2 regions of the Cupriavidus sp. GW822-FHT06G04 genome follow, and region 1 is predicted to be linked to the other one. Evidence: predicted binding sites of a transcription regulator. Region 1 holds the regulator's gene; the other holds the start of a gene.
What was found. Region 1 encodes LexA, which represses DNA repair genes until DNA is damaged. Its sites were predicted from a motif close to ACTGTATNNNNATACAGT; they were not measured.
Positions count from the first base shown of each region.

Region 2: the regulator LexA is predicted to act here: its motif matches at 2,014-2,031, upstream of AC1RKI_RS02275 (ATP-dependent helicase).

Region 1 covers NZ_JBXALD010000011.1:258,794-266,568, reverse strand. Annotated here, with positions in the region: gene AC1RKI_RS23695 (hypothetical protein) at 751-1,011, shown strand; tRNA gene AC1RKI_RS23690 (tRNA-His) at 1,126-1,201, shown strand; gene AC1RKI_RS23685 (T6SS immunity protein Tli4 family protein) at 1,680-3,182, shown strand; gene AC1RKI_RS23680 (hypothetical protein) at 3,313-3,489, opposite strand; gene lexA (transcriptional repressor LexA) at 3,634-4,290, opposite strand; gene AC1RKI_RS23670 (asparaginase) at 4,488-5,495, shown strand; gene rpsF (30S ribosomal protein S6) at 5,611-5,985, shown strand; gene priB (primosomal replication protein N) at 6,006-6,305, shown strand; gene rpsR (30S ribosomal protein S18) at 6,309-6,587, shown strand; gene rplI (50S ribosomal protein L9) at 6,617-7,069, shown strand; gene AC1RKI_RS23645 (replicative DNA helicase) at 7,190-7,775, shown strand, end outside.
Region 2 covers NZ_JBXALD010000001.1:483,574-491,348, reverse strand. Annotated here, with positions in the region: gene AC1RKI_RS02275 (ATP-dependent helicase) at 1-1,964, opposite strand, end outside; gene AC1RKI_RS02270 (TlpA disulfide reductase family protein) at 2,120-2,656, opposite strand; gene AC1RKI_RS02265 (thioredoxin fold domain-containing protein) at 2,911-3,408, opposite strand; gene AC1RKI_RS02260 (hypothetical protein) at 3,545-4,129, shown strand; gene AC1RKI_RS02255 (LysE family transporter) at 4,157-4,807, shown strand; gene AC1RKI_RS02250 (YifB family Mg chelatase-like AAA ATPase) at 5,149-6,687, opposite strand; gene AC1RKI_RS02245 (accessory factor UbiK family protein) at 6,770-7,030, opposite strand; gene AC1RKI_RS02240 (TorF family putative porin) at 7,545-7,775, shown strand, end outside.

The DNA of each region.
Region 1 (7,775 bases):
ATGGCGCGCGAAATGTATCGCATACCGGTGTCTGACCACGGTTCTGGCCGGAAACCCGCGCCGGCAAAGGGATTCCCCTAATTCGCCAGCGCTGCCTCATGTTCTTACACTGTGCCTGCCCTCGAATACAGGGCTTTCTTCAACTGATTATTGAGCCCGCCGTGTGCGGGCTTTTTTTTGCGTCTCGAAGATGCAACATCCACCGTGGGTTTGCACGGATGGCGACCGAGAAATGGCTGGACTACATTGAAAAGGCCTTCAGGGCATTGAGATCGCTAATTTAAGAGTCCGCTACGGCGGGCTCTTTTTTTTGTCGAGCAAGCGCTTCGATTGGTAAGTGACGAAAGAGTTCCGCCAAAAAAAGCAGGCGATACTCGTGAGAGTCGTCGCCTGTCGGGAATGTCGAGGGGGGTCAATGTCCCTCGCGAAAGAGTATCTAACAGCACCAAAAGAGGCAGAACCCTGCATTGGTAGGGCACGGGGCGGCATTTTTGGTGCAGCCCCCGTCGATACCGGCCATTGCCGCCTCACCTTACGGGCATCGGTGGGCGATTGAGGCTCTGCGTCGCGACCATACTAGGATGCCGGTCAATGTCGCGTCAGCCGACATAGGGGGGTGAATCGCACAGGCAAACTGTGCGGTTCCAGTGGGGGAGTAAATGCGGCAGGGCTTGCCAGTTGCGAAGCGCGGAACGCTCGGAAGCGAGTGGATCAGCGCGAAGGGTCGGCAGCGAGTCCTGGAGGTATCAAATGGAAACGGACGAGCCATTCGGTGAGGTGTTTGAAGACTACCGGGTGATCTGGGTAGCGGAGCAACTTCAGGACGGGAAATGGACCGCGCGTTATTGCTGGCATCCGGGAACCTCCATGGAATCTGGCAAGGCGTTGCAGCGCGACGTGCTGAACGGCAAATCGAAGCGTTTGCTCGGGCTGTTCCCGACCGAGGCCGACACGATCGCGGCGATCAAGGAAGCCATACTGCTGGAGGCGAAGTGGGTGGGAAGCCGGTGACGGGTCTCACATCTTTTTAAATTTTTTTGTGCGGGATACTAGCCATCCGCTCCAGATCCTTGTATAGTCTTGTTCTTCGCTGATCGACGTATCTGTCAGCGAAAAATCTCTACGGTGGCTGTAGCTCAGTTGGTAGAGTCCAGGATTGTGATTCCTGTCGTCGTGGGTTCGAGTCCCATCAGCCACCCCAAAAATTTCCTTGCAAAACAGCCGCTTACACAAGCGGCTGTTTTGCTTTCTGGATATCCATACGGCGGTGGGCCCCGGTCGCTTCCACTTTAGCCTGCTCACTCATCCCGCTTGTTGCAACTCTCGTAGCTTGGTTGGGACCTCGTCTCATCGATGATGTCCCAGCGCTTGGCGCCGGGCTGTTTGGCGCGCTTGCCGGTTCACATTGCCTTTTCCATTTGTCTCCCGGTAGTGCTGCAGCAGGCGGCCGCTCTGCCTGCGCCTAGCCACCGGTGAAGGGTTTGTCGTTCGCCCCGGCTGGGGCTCATCCGAGTTAAAAATATATATATCGGAATATCTTGTATTTTATAATTCGTGCTTTTAATAAGGAAAAAATAAATATCTGTAAATCATAAAAACATTATTTTAGATTTTATTCAGTTTCTGTTGTTTGCGCGACGCATCGGCTGTTCTCGCTTGTGGGATAGCGGCGTAAGGTTTTGACGCACGAGGATGTCGGCCTCGCGTCGCAAGCGACGGCCTGTTCGGAGAACGCGATCACGGCTGGTAAGGAGCAAGCAACAGTGATGGATGTGACGGATGAACTGAAATCATGGGGCGACGGGCTGCCAAGGTCCGTGACTGGACAGCAGCCCTATCACCTGAAGGTGCTCGGAGCGAATAGTGCCGCCGGCCTCTCCGTGGTGTCATTCGAAGCCACGGAGCGCCTGGGTGAGCCCTACAGCGTCAAGATCCGATTGACCCATCCGATGGATCTGGACCGGATGGAGTACGTGCGCCGCGATGCCACGTTCTCGATCGACCCCGGCGACGGCTCCGAGCCTCGGCAATTCTCCGGCTGCATCTTCCGCTTTTCAAAAACCCGTCAGACCCGCGACTTCTGCGCCTATGAAATGGAGTTGCGCCCGAAGGTCGCCTTGCTGACGGCGGCCGTATGTCTTGCTCTCTCACTGCAGGGATGCAACCGCCACCGACCCCTTACCTCCCAGGAACAAGCCATTGTGAAAGACTTGACTGCACACCTGACGCCACGCTGCGTGGGTCGCTATCTGATCGACATGCCGGCCGACGTCCATATCTTCCAGTCCATCAAGGTCGAGGGGGTACACATCAGCACCGAGCCCATGACGATCGATGCACACCGTCGGGCGATTCAAAATCGTAGCGATGAGCTGACGACTGCAAAGAGCTATTTCGGCTATCGGTTTCTGTATGCCGACCAGGAAGTCAAAGGGATTCCGGATTCTCGGTACTTCGTATCTTTGGGAAGTATTTACGAAGATCCGGACAGCATACGCATCATCGAAGCCTACAGATGGAACAGTGGGCATCAAATCAAAATGCAGGTCGCAGCGTCTTCGGCAAAGGATTCGCTGTACTTCAAGGATCAACCCTCTATCAGAGACGATCCTGACATGACCAATGTCTCCGAGCGTCTTAGCCAAGTCATCTCACTGCTATCGAGGGCCAGAGGGCGCTCCGATGATGAGATTCCAGGCGAGCCGGGAGTGTGTTTCCAAGGTGGATTCTTGCAGGGCAAGGCGCGTGATCGAGAGAATACCAGCACTATGTTTGTGTTGAACGGCCATGACGATGTCAGCTTCAACATCGATACGGATTCGGATATCCAAACTGAGGATTCACTATTGCAGCGAGGCGCACAGATCAGGACGGCGCTGAGTCGAAGCAGCGGGCGTACGCTACGGAATGGTTCCGTAGCCCTGAAGGACTTGCCAGCCGAAGAATGGTTGATGGCGGGGAAAACGGTGCTACGCATCCAGGGGTTCCATTTTTCCCTTGAAGCCAATAGCGTGATCGGCAGTCCGCTATCCCCGTTGATATCTCTGGATTTGGATGTGGGCGCGCCCAACAAACTGTTAAATCTGCATGAGCTGGATCGCGTTTCCCTAACCGAAGGCGAGTCCATCGCCCTCTGGGACAAGGTGACGCGCACTCTCCGGCCACGGCCCAACGCGTTCTGAGGGAGCCATCTCCAGTGTGCTCCCGCCGGGTATCGACTATCCATGACCCGGCGCGCTAATAGTCTCTATCCCACCTTCACCCCGCGCCGATTCGATCGGCGCGGGCCTTCACGTCTTCGACCTCGGGGCCTCAGACAGCAAGTGGTTTCGCCGGCAGATCGTCGAGTTCAAGCATGCGGCAGATTGCCGCCATATTGCCGACCATCGTGCGGCGCTGGGCGCCCTGGTAGACGCGGACGCCCTTGATCTGGCGGAACGGCACCGGTTTGACTGGGCGACGGGAAGCGACGGTGTTCGATTGCAGCATGGCAGCACCTCGTAATTTGCGACAGCAAGAGTCCGCGCCCGTCGTCCTGAGAGGACGGGGCGGCATGGGCAAAGCAAAGCGGGTGACCAGGGCAGAAGGTTGTACTGCCTGGTCCAGACTGGGAGCCTGGGTGTCTCGCTAAGGCTAGAATCCTGACGACCGGATCAGGCCAACAGCGATGCCTTCCAGTGAAAATTCGTCTCGTCCGGACTCCAGCACGATGTTTGCGAAGTCCGGGTTCTCGGCGATCAGTTCGATCGATTCGCCGCGTTTCTTCAGGCGTTTGACGGTGACATCCTCGCCGATGCGCGCCACCACGATCTTTCCGTTCGGTGCTTCGTTGGCTTTCTTTACGGCCAGCAGGTCGCCGTCTAGGATGCCTGCATCGCGCATGCTCAGGCCGCGCACGCGTAACAGATAATCGGGGCGCTCGTCGAACACCGAGGCATCCACCTGGTATTGGCGATCGATATGTTCGGCCGCCAGGATGGGGCTGCCTGCCGCGACGCGGCCAACCAGCGGCAGCGTCAATTGCAGCACGCCTGCCATCGGCAAGGAAAATTGGTCCGGCCGCTCGGAATCGCTGCGCGAAACCTTTAGCCGGATGCCCCGCGATGCACCGGGCGTTAACTCGATAACACCCTTGCGCGCAAGCGCTCGCAGGTGCTCCTCAGCCGAATTGGGAGAGGAGAAGCCGAATTCGGCGGCGATTTCAGCGCGCGTCGGCGGGAAGCCTGTACGCTGAATTGCATCGCGGATCAGATCGAAAATCTGCTGCTGCCGGGGTGTCAGGGTCGCCATGGTTCGCCGGTCTCGTGCCGAAGCACTGTATGTTTAAACAGTATGCTGTGATTTTATACAGTATCGAGTGAAGTGCAAGCACAATTTGCAGCGGGCTTGCAAAGCCGTGGGTGGCCGTTGCTGCGCGCGGGTTTGCCGCGGTTGGGGCGCGCGGGCGTGACGGATACAATCGCCGAGCTCCAACTTACTGATCAGACATGTCAGCTTCCTTGCCTCGAATCGTCATCCTCGCCACGGGCGGCACGATTGCCGGCTCGTCCGGAAACCCCGCCAGCAGCGCGCGCTACCAGGCGGCGACCGTGCCGGTATCGCAGCTCGTAGACGCTGTGCCCGCGCTCGCTGCCGTCGCGCGGATCGAGACCGAGCAAGTGGCGCAGATCGATAGCAAGGACCTGCGGTTCGACTTGTGGGAGCGCCTGGCTGCACGGTTGGCGTACTGGTCCACCAGCGAGGATGTCGACGGAATAGTGATCACGCACGGGACCGATACACTTGAAGAAACGGCGATGTTCCTGCACCTGACGCAGACGTGTCCGATTCCCATTGTCATGACGGCGGCCATGCGGCCGTCCACGTCGCTGTCGGCGGATGGGCCCTTGAACTTGCTCGATGCGGTGCGCGTGGCTGGCAGTACCGGGGCGCGAGGGAAGGGCGTGTTGGTGGTATTGAACCAGCAGATTCATGCGGCGCGCGATGTCGCCAAGATGCACACATCGGCGGTCGATGCGTTCGCCTCGCCGGCGGGCGGTCCGCTGGGATTCGTCCAGGACGCCTATATTCGATTCCATCGCGCACCAGCCGAGGGCCGGGTGCCGGTGCAGCGTCTGCCCGTACCGACTGACTGGCCGGAGGTGGAAATTGTGTCGAGCTATGCGCAACCCGGGCGCATTGCGATCGATGCACTGGTTGCCGCGGGTGTGCAGGGGCTTGTCGTCGCGGCGGCCGGCAATGGGTCGATCCACGAAACGCTGGCGGCGGCGCTGGCCGATGCGGCTGGCCAGGGCGTGGCGGTGGTGCGCAGCTCCCGCACCTGTGCCGGACACGTTGCTATTCCCGAGACGGTCCGCCCGGAAGTGGGCATGTTTGTATCAGCCACAGACCTGAATCCCTATAAGGCGCGCGTGTTGCTCCTGCTGCTGTTGGCGGCTGATCTGCATTTGGCGCGCGACCCGCAGCGGCTGCAGGCGCTGTTTGCCGCACACTGAAGCCAATCCGGTACGTATCCTTGCGGGTCATCCGGTTTTCGGGCTATACTCGCCGGCTATCCAACCTTGCCGCACCGGACTTGACGCCCGGGTGGCTCATCCATAAGGAGCGTCAATGCGTCATTACGAAATCGTATTTATCGTCCATCCGGACCAGAGCGAACAAGTTCCGGCGATGATCGAGCGCTACAAGCAGCTGGTCACGTCGCAAAACGGTCAGGTTCATCGCGTGGAAGACTGGGGCCGCCGTCAGATGGCCTACATGATCCAGAAGCTGGCCAAGGCTCACTACGTTTGCCTGAACATCGAATGCGGCAAGGACACGCTGGCTGAACTCGAACACGCGTTCAAGTTCAACGACGCCGTGCTGCGTCACCTGATCGTCCAGACCAAGAAGGCCGAAACCGCTCCTTCGCCGATGATGAAGGAAGTTCAGCGCGAAGAAGCCCGCAAGGCAGCGCAAACGACCACGGAAGGTCAGGCCGCCTAAGTGCGGACTGCTGTGTCGCGGTGAACCAGCTACGGCTGACCGCCACGCTCGCGGAGCGGGACACGCTGCGCTATACCCCTGCCGGAGTGCCCGTCGTCAACTGCTTTCTGCAGTACGCGGGCGAGGCAGTCGAGGCGGAAACGCCCCGGCAGGTGGAATTTGCGATCGTGGCCATGGGCATAGGCGCCATGGCTCAGCGGCTCGAGCGGTTCCCGCTTGGCGCGCTGCTCGACTGCGAGGGATTTCTGGCTCGCAAGCACCGCAACAGCAAGACACTGATCTTTCACATCACTCGATGTAAAGCATTCGAAAAGGATTGAATCATGGCATTCGTCAAACGTGACAACAAGAACAAGAAGCGCTTCCAGCAACAGAACCCGCTGTTCAAGCGTAAGCGTTTCTGCCGCTTCACGGTGGCTGGCGTCGAACAGATCGACTACAAGGATCTGGACACGCTGAAGGACTTCATCGGCGACAACGGCAAGATCACGCCGGCCCGTCTGACCGGTACCAAGGCGCACTATCAGCGTCAGCTGGATACGGCCATCAAGCGCGCCCGCTTCCTGGCGCTGATGCCGTACACCGACCTGCACAAGAACTGATAGCCCAGGACCGCAAGGAGAAATATACGATGCAAGTCATTCTGCTGGAAAAAGTCATCAACCTGGGCAACCTGGGCGATATCGTTCGCGTGAAGGACGGTTACGCACGTAACTTCCTGATCCCGACCAAGCGCGCTCGCCGTGCTACGCAAACCGCCATCGCCGAATTCGAAGTGAAGCGCGCTGAGCTGGAAAAGGCCGCCGCCGAGAAGCTGGCCGCTGCGCAAACCGAAGGCGAAAAGCTGAACGGCCTGACCGTCCAGATCACCCAGAAGTCGGGTGTGGACGGCCGTCTGTTCGGTTCGGTGACCAACGCCGACATCGCCGAAGCCCTGGATGGCCAAGGCTTCAAGGTCGAGAAGTCGCAAGTGCGCCTGCCGAACGGTCCGCTGAAGATGGTTGGCGATTACACCGTTGGCGTTTCGCTGCACACCGACGTGCTGGTCGACGTGACCGTGTCCGTTCTGGGCGAGCACGTCTAAGTTGTATTTTGCTTGCGATGTGCCGGCAAAGCGCTGGCACGTCCCATGCGCCGAAAGGCAGGAGCCATGCTCCTGCCTTTTTTGTTTGCGCGGCCTCTGGCGCCGCTATAATTGCCCCCCATGAACGCGCCCGCCGCAGACCCCCAACTAGATAGTCTCAAAGTCCCTCCTCACTCGATCGAGGCCGAGCAGTCGGTGCTCGGCGGGCTGTTGCTGGACAACGCCGCATGGGACAGGATTGCCGATTTCCTTTCCGAAGCGGATTTCTACCGTTTTGACCATCGCCTGATTTTCCAGAGCATTGCGCGCCTGATTTCGGCGACCAAGCCTGCGGACGTGATCACCGTCTATGAAATGCTTCAGGTAGCGGGCAAAGCCGAGGAGGTCGGCGGGCTTGCCTACCTGAATTCGCTGGCGCAAAACACGCCAAGCGCGGCGAATATCCGCCGTTACGCGGAGATCGTGCGCGAGCGGTCCGTGTTGCGAAAACTCGTCACGGTTGCCGACGACATTGCCTCGGCCGCCTTCGCGCCCAAGGGTCGCGAAGTGCGCGAACTGCTTGACGAAGCCGAATCGAAGGTTTTTGCCATCGCGGAAGAAGGATCGCGCGGCCAGAAGGGCTTCCAGGAGATTCAGCCGCTGCTGACGCAGGTGGTGGAGCGCATCGACGAGCTTTACCATCGCGACACATCCACGGATGTGACCG
Region 2 (7,775 bases), on a different contig from region 1:
AAACGTGTGCGCGAAGCGTAGACGTGGCGGTCGCCGAATCCTACCTGGTTGTGCACGTAGAAACGCTGCGGAACGATCACGTCGAGGTGGTCGCGCGCACGCGTCATGGCGACATACAGCAGCCGCCGTTCTTCTTCGATTTCTTCGGTGGTGCCGGTCGCCAGGTCCGACGGCATGCAGCCGTCCACTGCGTTGAGCACGTAGACGGCCTTCCATTCCTGGCCCTTGGCCGAGTGGATCGTCGACAGGATCAGATAGTCCTCGTCGCGCGAGGGCACGCCCGACTCGTCGCTCGAAGCGCTGGGCGGATCGAGCGTGAGTTCCGTCAGAAAACGCTCGCGCGATGCATAGGTGGCGGCGATCCGCTCGATCTGCTGCAGGTCCGCCTGGCGGGCCGCGGCGTCATCATGCATGCGCTCCAGGTGCGGCAAATACCAGGCGATCACCTGCTCGAATTCCGATGGCCACGGCGACGTCGGCGCCATCAGCGTGCGCGCGAGCGTCAACAGTTCGTCCCAGGCCGGCGCGGCGGCCGGCGGCGCTTCGAATGCTTCCAGCGCGATCAGCGGCTCGGTGGCCGCTTCGAGCCCTTCGAGCACGCGCGCCGCGGTCTTCGGGCCCACGCCGGGCAGCAGTTGCAGCGTACGAAATCCGGCCATGCGATCGCGCGGATTTTCCAGCCAGCGCACCACGGCCATCACGTCCTTGACGTGCGTGGATTCGAGAAACTTCAGGCCGCCGAATTTCACGAAGGGAATATTTCTGCGGGCCAGTTCGATTTCCACCTGCGCGCTATGATCGGCCGCGCGAAACAGCACGGCCTGCTGCATCAGCGCCAATCCCGCTTCGCGACGCGCCAGCACCTGTTCCACCACAAAGCGCGCCTGATCGGCTTCATCGTTGACCACCACTACGCCCGGCTTTTCCGCCGATTCGCGCAGCGACCAGAGATCCTTGGTGAAGCGCTCGGCGGCCAGGCCGATCACGGCGTTGGCCGCGTGCAGGATCGGCTGGGTGGACCGATAGTTTTGCGACAACGTCACCTGTTGTGCGGGCGGCGTGAAGTGCGTCGGGAAATCGAGAATGTTGCGCACCGTGGCGCCACGAAACGCGTAGATCGACTGCGCGTCGTCGCCGACCACCGTCAGGCCGGTGCCGTGCGGCTTGAGCGCCAGCAGGATCGACGCCTGCAGCGCGTTGGTGTCCTGGTATTCGTCCACCAGGATGTGGTCGAAGCGTGCGCCCATATCCTGCGCCAGCGCCGGTTCGGTCAGCGCTTGCGCCCAATAGAGCAGCAGGTCGTCGTAGTCGAGCACCTGCTGCTTCTGCTTGGCTTCGACATACGCGGCAAACAGTGTCTTGAGCGCATCGGCCCACATCGTGTAGCGCGGGAACTGCGTTTTCAGCACCACTTCGAGCGGCAACTGTGTGTTCACCACGCGCGAATAGATCGCCAGGCAAGTTTCCTTGCGCGGAAAGCGCGAGGTCTGTTCCGATAAGCCAAGGTCGTGTCGCACCACATGCATCAGATCGGCCGAGTCGCCGCGATCGCTGATGGTGAAGGTGGGCGCCAGCCCGAGCGTTTCCGCATATTCGCGCAACAATCGCGCGCCGATGGCGTGGAAGGTCCCCGACCATTGCAGCGCCGCGCGCCCCGCGCCGGTTTGCGTGCCCAGCGCCTGATCGACGATACGTTCGACGCGGCGGCCCATTTCGGCCGCGGCGCGGCGCGAAAAGGTCAGCAGCAGAATGCGCCGCGGATCCGCGCCGCCCACCACCAGATGCGCCACGCGATGCGCCAGCGTGTTGGTCTTGCCCGATCCCGCGCCAGCGATGATCAGCAGGGGCGCGTCGCCCGCGTATTCCACGGCCGCGCGCTGTTCCGGATTCAGTCGGGCAAGGTAAGACGGCGCCTCGGCGACTTCGTCGAGCGCGTCGGGTTCGGCGGCGAGGTCCGGTAACACGGTGGCTGGGATCAAACTGGAAGGGCTGGGGGATGGAAAACTGGCGCCTACTGTATATCCATACAGCTTGGCGTGGCAAGCTGCGCGGATCGGCCGTGCGTCGGCACAACAAAAAAGGTGCCTCCAGGGCACCTTTTCAGTAGCGTTCCGATGGCTCAGGCCGCGCTGGCCAGCGCGCCATCGAGCAGTTTGTGCAGCGCATCCCACTCGGGCTCGCCGACGTAGCGCTTGAGAATCTTGCCGTTCTTGTCCACGACGAAGGTGGTGGGCGTCAGCTGGACATTGCCGAATGCCTTGGCCGCCGCGCCGTCCGAATCCATCGCCACCTTGAACGGCAGTTCGCGCGTCTTGGCGTAATTGACCACGTACATCGGCGGATCGTAGTTCATCGCCACGGCAACGAAATCGAGACCCTTGTCCTTGTATTGCTTGTACGTGTTGACCATCTGCGGCATTTCCTTGACGCAGGTGACGCAGCTGGTTGCCCAGAAATTGATCAGGTAGACCTTGCCCTTGAGATCGGTCGTGCTGATTTTTTGTCCCGAGAGCAACGTGAAGGTGGCGTCCGGAACGGCGCTGGCCGGGCTCAGTGCGCGATAGCCGAAGAAGCCCAGCAGCGCGACGACCACCACGGCGACGGCGATGGGCCAGCGCTTGCGTGACGGTGCGGCGGGGGTGACGGAATTGGACATGAGGTGTTGGTTCCGGGAATGAAGCACTCGATCAGGAGCCCGACGACGTGGTCCGAACGAGGCTCCGGTTCAATAACGAAGCCCACGGGCACAGGCCCAGCGGGGCGGCCTGATGCCGGGTCGGCAGCTATTCTACTGCCGCGCGGCCGCCGCCGCCGGCTGGACAGGCAAGGCGCCACTGCCCTGCGGCAATTCGCCGCAATTGTGCAGGAAAAGCCAATTGCGCTCGCACATGGGACGGGCCGCACCGATGTCTACTGGGATGCCGCGGATTTGCTGGCGATCTTGGCGCGGGCCTCGTCGATGGCCTGTTCCAGATAGGCGCCATAAAAATCGGGCTGCATGCCGCGCAGCGGATTGGCCAGATTGCGGCCATTGCGATCGAGGAACAGCACGGTGGGCGCTATTGAGATATTGCGCGCCCGCGCCCATTGCCTGGCTGTCGTCATGGTGCCATCGGCGTCGCGGATCGGCGTGTCGGCGGTCATGTCGATTTCGCGTGCGGCGATCTCGCCGGTGGCCGACTGCGGGCCGAGATAGTTGCGGCGTACGGTTTCGCAATAGGTGCAATCGGGCAGACTGACCAGTACCACCAGCGGTTCCCCGCGCTTGGCCGCGGCGCTGGTCTGTGCGGCGATGTCGGTCATGGCGGGCAGGTGCGACGCAGCGTGGGCCGCGCCGACGGCGCTGGCCAGCGCCAGGGCCATCCATGTGAAGATCGCGGCGGTGCGCATCGGGGGGCGTGCAGACATATCGACCTCGCAAATTCAAGCTTGCCAGGGGCCCGGTGTCATTTTCGAATGCGCGGGCGCGCGGCTTCCCGGATAATACCGGCTTGCGTGCGCCCGTGCCGCGGCTGGGCGCACGCGCCGGCCGCCCCCATTTTTCATGTCCCCAATGCTTCGCTTCCGCAAGCGTGTCTATCTGCTGTGCGCCGTGCTCTGGTGCGCGTTGTCGGCGTGTTCGCCGAAATACGACTGGCGCACGACCATTTCCAACGATGGCAAATATGCCGCGCTCTATCCCGGCAAGCCCACCAGCGCCGCGCGCGATGTATCGATCGCCGGCCGGAAAATGCCGATGACGATGGAGGCGGCGCGCATCGGCGAAACCCTGTTTGCGGTTGGCGTCGTCACGTTGCCGACCAATGACGCCGAGCTACGTCGCGAGGCGTTGGCGTCGATGCAGGCCGGCCTCGTGGCCAACCTCGGCGCGCATCCCGATACGCCGCCGCACGCGCGGCAGGTCACCGTGATGTCGGCCGCGCAACCGCCGGTCCCGCTCGACGCCGTGGAGGTGTCGGTGGCCGGCGTGTCGCCACAGGACAAAGCGCCGCGCCGGCTGACCGCGCGACTGGTGGCGACAGGTTTGCACGTTTATCAGGCCGTGGTACTGGAAGCCGGCGACGCCGCGCGCGATGCGCGCCAGGCAGAGCAGGTCGAACAGTTTCTCGGCGGTTTTCACCCGTTTTAGAACGTTATCGATCAAGGGAGAGCAGCAATGCGTTGGGAAGTTTGGCTGGCCTATTTTGCGGCGTGCTGGGTAATTGCCGTTTCGCCGGGGTCCGGCGCCGTCCTGTCGATGAGCCACGGGTTGTCGTACGGATTGAAGAAGACCTCGACGACGATCCTGGGGCTGCAGACCGGGCTGGTGGTCATCCTGCTGATTGCAGGCGGTGGGCTCGGTGCGTTGCTGCTGGCGTCCGAAGAGGCCTTCCTCGTCGTGAAGACGATCGGCGCGATGTATCTGATCTACCTGGGCGTACAGCAGTGGCGTGCGAAGGTGCAAACCAGTCCGCAGGACGCAAACGGGCGACAGGGCGATGTCCGCGTCACGGTCATGAGCCGGCGCCGTCGATTTGTCACCGGCCTGCTGACCAACGTGACCAATCCCAAGGGGATCATTTTCATGGTCGCGGTGCTGCCGCAGTTCATCGACCCGAGCCATCCGCTCGGTGTGCAACTGGCGATTCTGGCCGCCACGATGTGCTTTGTGGATCTGATCGTGATGCATGGCTATGCGCTGCTGGCATCGCGCATGCAGGGCCTGTTCCGCAATGCGCGCGCCGTGCGCTGGCAGAACCGTTTCTTCGGCGGCGTGCTGATGGCAGTCGGCACGGCGCTGTTCTTCGTGCGCCGCCATCACGCCTGATCGCGCCTGATCTTCCCAAGGCGCGCGGTGCGCGAGGATCGCGCGTCGCTGGCATCGGGCGGCCGAGTTTGCTTCAATGGGAGTGATTGCCAATGCCTGGAGAGTGCAATGCGAGATGTCCATCGACCGAGAATCCTGCCCGGCGCCCATCGCGAGCCCCCGCCTGACGAACCGCAGCCACCGGGATTTCCGCCCGACCAACCGCCCATCGAGGACCCGCCGGCCCCGCCTGGCGAACCGCCGGTGTGACGCGCCACGCTTGCCGCCCATCCCTGCCCGCCTCGGCGGGCATTTGTTCGTCTGGAATCGGCCAGGCGCGGCCGGCCGCGCATTCCGCACGCCTAGGCGCTGCGCAGGACGCGCCGGTACTGGATCGCTTCGGCCACGTGGCCGGCGTCCAGCACGTCGCAATCGGCAAGATCGGCAATCGTGCGCGCCACCTTGAGAACCCTGAAATACGCGCGCGCCGACCATCCAAGCTTTTCGATCGCGCTGCGCAGCAGCGTCTGGGCTTCGGCGTCGAGCGGGCAATGCGTGTCGATGTCGCGGCCCGCCAGCGCACTGTTCGGCATGCCCTGGCGCGCCAACTGGCGCTGCCGCGCGAGCACCGCACGATCGCGCAGCACGGCGCTTGGCTCGCCGGGCGGGCCATCGAAGATTTCCTGCTGACTTTGCGCGGGCACATGGATCTGCAGGTCCACGCGATCCAGCAATGGGCCCGAGATGCGCGACTGGTAGCGCTGGATCTGGTCCGGCGTGCAGCGGCACATCCGCGTGGGGTGGCCCAGATAGCCGCATGGGCATGGGTTCATGGCCGCGACGAACTGGAAACGCGCCGGGAAATCGGCCTGTGCGGCGGCGCGCGATATCGTGATGCGGCCGGTTTCCAGCGGCTCGCGCAGAACTTCCAGCACGCGGCGCTCGAACTCCGGCAGTTCATCGAGGAACAGCACGCCGTGATGGGCCAATGAAATTTCACCGGGGCGTGGATTGCCGCCGCCGCCGACCATGGCCGGCGCGCTGGCGGTGTGGTGGGGGCTGCGGAATGGCCGCCGTCCCCACAGCGCCGGGTGGAATCCGCCGGTCGACAGGCTTTGCAGCGCGGCGGCCTCCAGCGCCTCGGCTTCGGTCATCGGCGGCAGCAGGCCTGGAAAGCGCTGGGCGAGCATCGATTTGCCCGTGCCCGGCGGCCCGACCAGCAGCACCGAATGCTGACCCGCCGCGGCGATTTCCATCGCGCGGCGGGCCTGCGCCTGGCCGCGCACGTCGCGCATGTCCGGGCCGGCGTCGGTGTCGACGGGGCGGCGAGGCGGCTGGGCGCGCGGCAAGGGCTGCTCGGGCGGCAGTCCGATGTGATGGCAGACGTCGCGCAGCGTGGCGCCGGCAAACACCGACAGGTCTTCGACCAGCGCCGCCTCGCGGCCGTTGTCTCCTGCAACGATAAAGGCCCGCGCCGCGTGACCGTGGGATACGCGCGCGCGGTTGTCTTGCGCCAGCCCCATTGCCATGGCCAGCGCGCCGCGCACGGGGCGCAGATCGCCGGCCAGCGACAGCTCGCCGGCAAACTCGAAGGTATCCAGCCTGTCGCCCGGCACTTGCCCGCTGGCCGCCAGGATGCCCAGCGCGATCGCCAGGTCGAACCGGCCCGACTCCTTGGGCAGGTCCGCCGGCGCCAGATTGACGGTGATACGGCGGTTCGGAAATTCGAATTCGCTGTTCAGCAAGGCCGCGCGCACGCGCTCGCGGCTCTCGCGCACTTCGGTATCGGCCAGGCCGACGATATTGAACGCGGGCAGGCCGTTGGCCAGATGGATTTCCACCGAGACGGGCGGGGCGTCGATGCCGGTCAGCGCGCGGCTGCGCAGGACAGCGAGGCTCATACGTTTTCGAAAGTGTTAACGAAAAAGGCCACCGGATCACGGTGGCCTTGCTGGCGTTGCGCGGGGCGGCTGGCGCGCCGGGTCATACCCCTGTCGACGGTGTGCCGGCGCCGGCGCGGGCTTCCAGCGCCGCGACGCGGGCTTCCAGTTCTTCCAGGCGCGCGCGGGTGCGCGCCAGCACTTGCGACTGCACGTCGAATTCCTCGCGCGTGACCAGGTCCAGGCGGGAAAAGCCCTGGCTCATCATGCTGCGCACGTTTTTCTCGATGTCCTTGGCAGGCGAGTTGCGCAGCGCTTCGCTGATCTTGTTTTGCAGGTCGTTGAAGAGATCGGTCGGTTTCATTTGGAACTCCTGTAGTGACCAATTTGATATTTCAGGGCTGGTCTGCCGCACTTTGATGACGCATTTGTCACGCATGCACCGCAATGGGGCGATGCGGCAGATGGTGGTGCTCATCGCCGCGCTTGTCCGATGCACCCGACTGGGGCGCAACGGGCTGGGTGGCAGCCGACCGGGCGATGCGCGGACGCGATACGCCATGCGCGCTGCACTTGACCCTTCCTGACGCGGATTATGGCGCTTCGGCCGCCGCCATGAAAGCTCCGACAAGGCTTGCTCACATCTTTTCTCGCAATTTAGGAGGGATCCCATGTGCGCGGGATCGTTCGGCAAGTGGTGCCGACCGCGCTTGCCGACGATCCGCGGTGCCTTGGCAAGGCATGCGCTGGCACGGGGCGGATCAGCTGGCACGGCAGTTGCAGTACCGGTGTCCAGGAGCGTCGACAGCCCAAGAGCAAAAAAAGCAGCAGATCCCTCTTAACGAGCCCGCGAAGATCAAGGAAAAGGAGAAAACCAGATGAAGACGTCGAGCCTCGCAGTCAGCGCCGCTGCGGTCCTGCTCAGCCTCGCCGCCCCGGTTGCGTTCGCGCAGACCGCACCGGACGCCGCCCCGCCTGCAGCCCCCGCACCCGCCGCCGAGCCGGCATCGCCCCACACATTCACGGCCAACGTGTCGCTGGTCTCTGACTATCGCTATCGCGGTATCAGCCAGACCAATCTGCGTCCGGCCATCCAGGGCGGGTTCGAC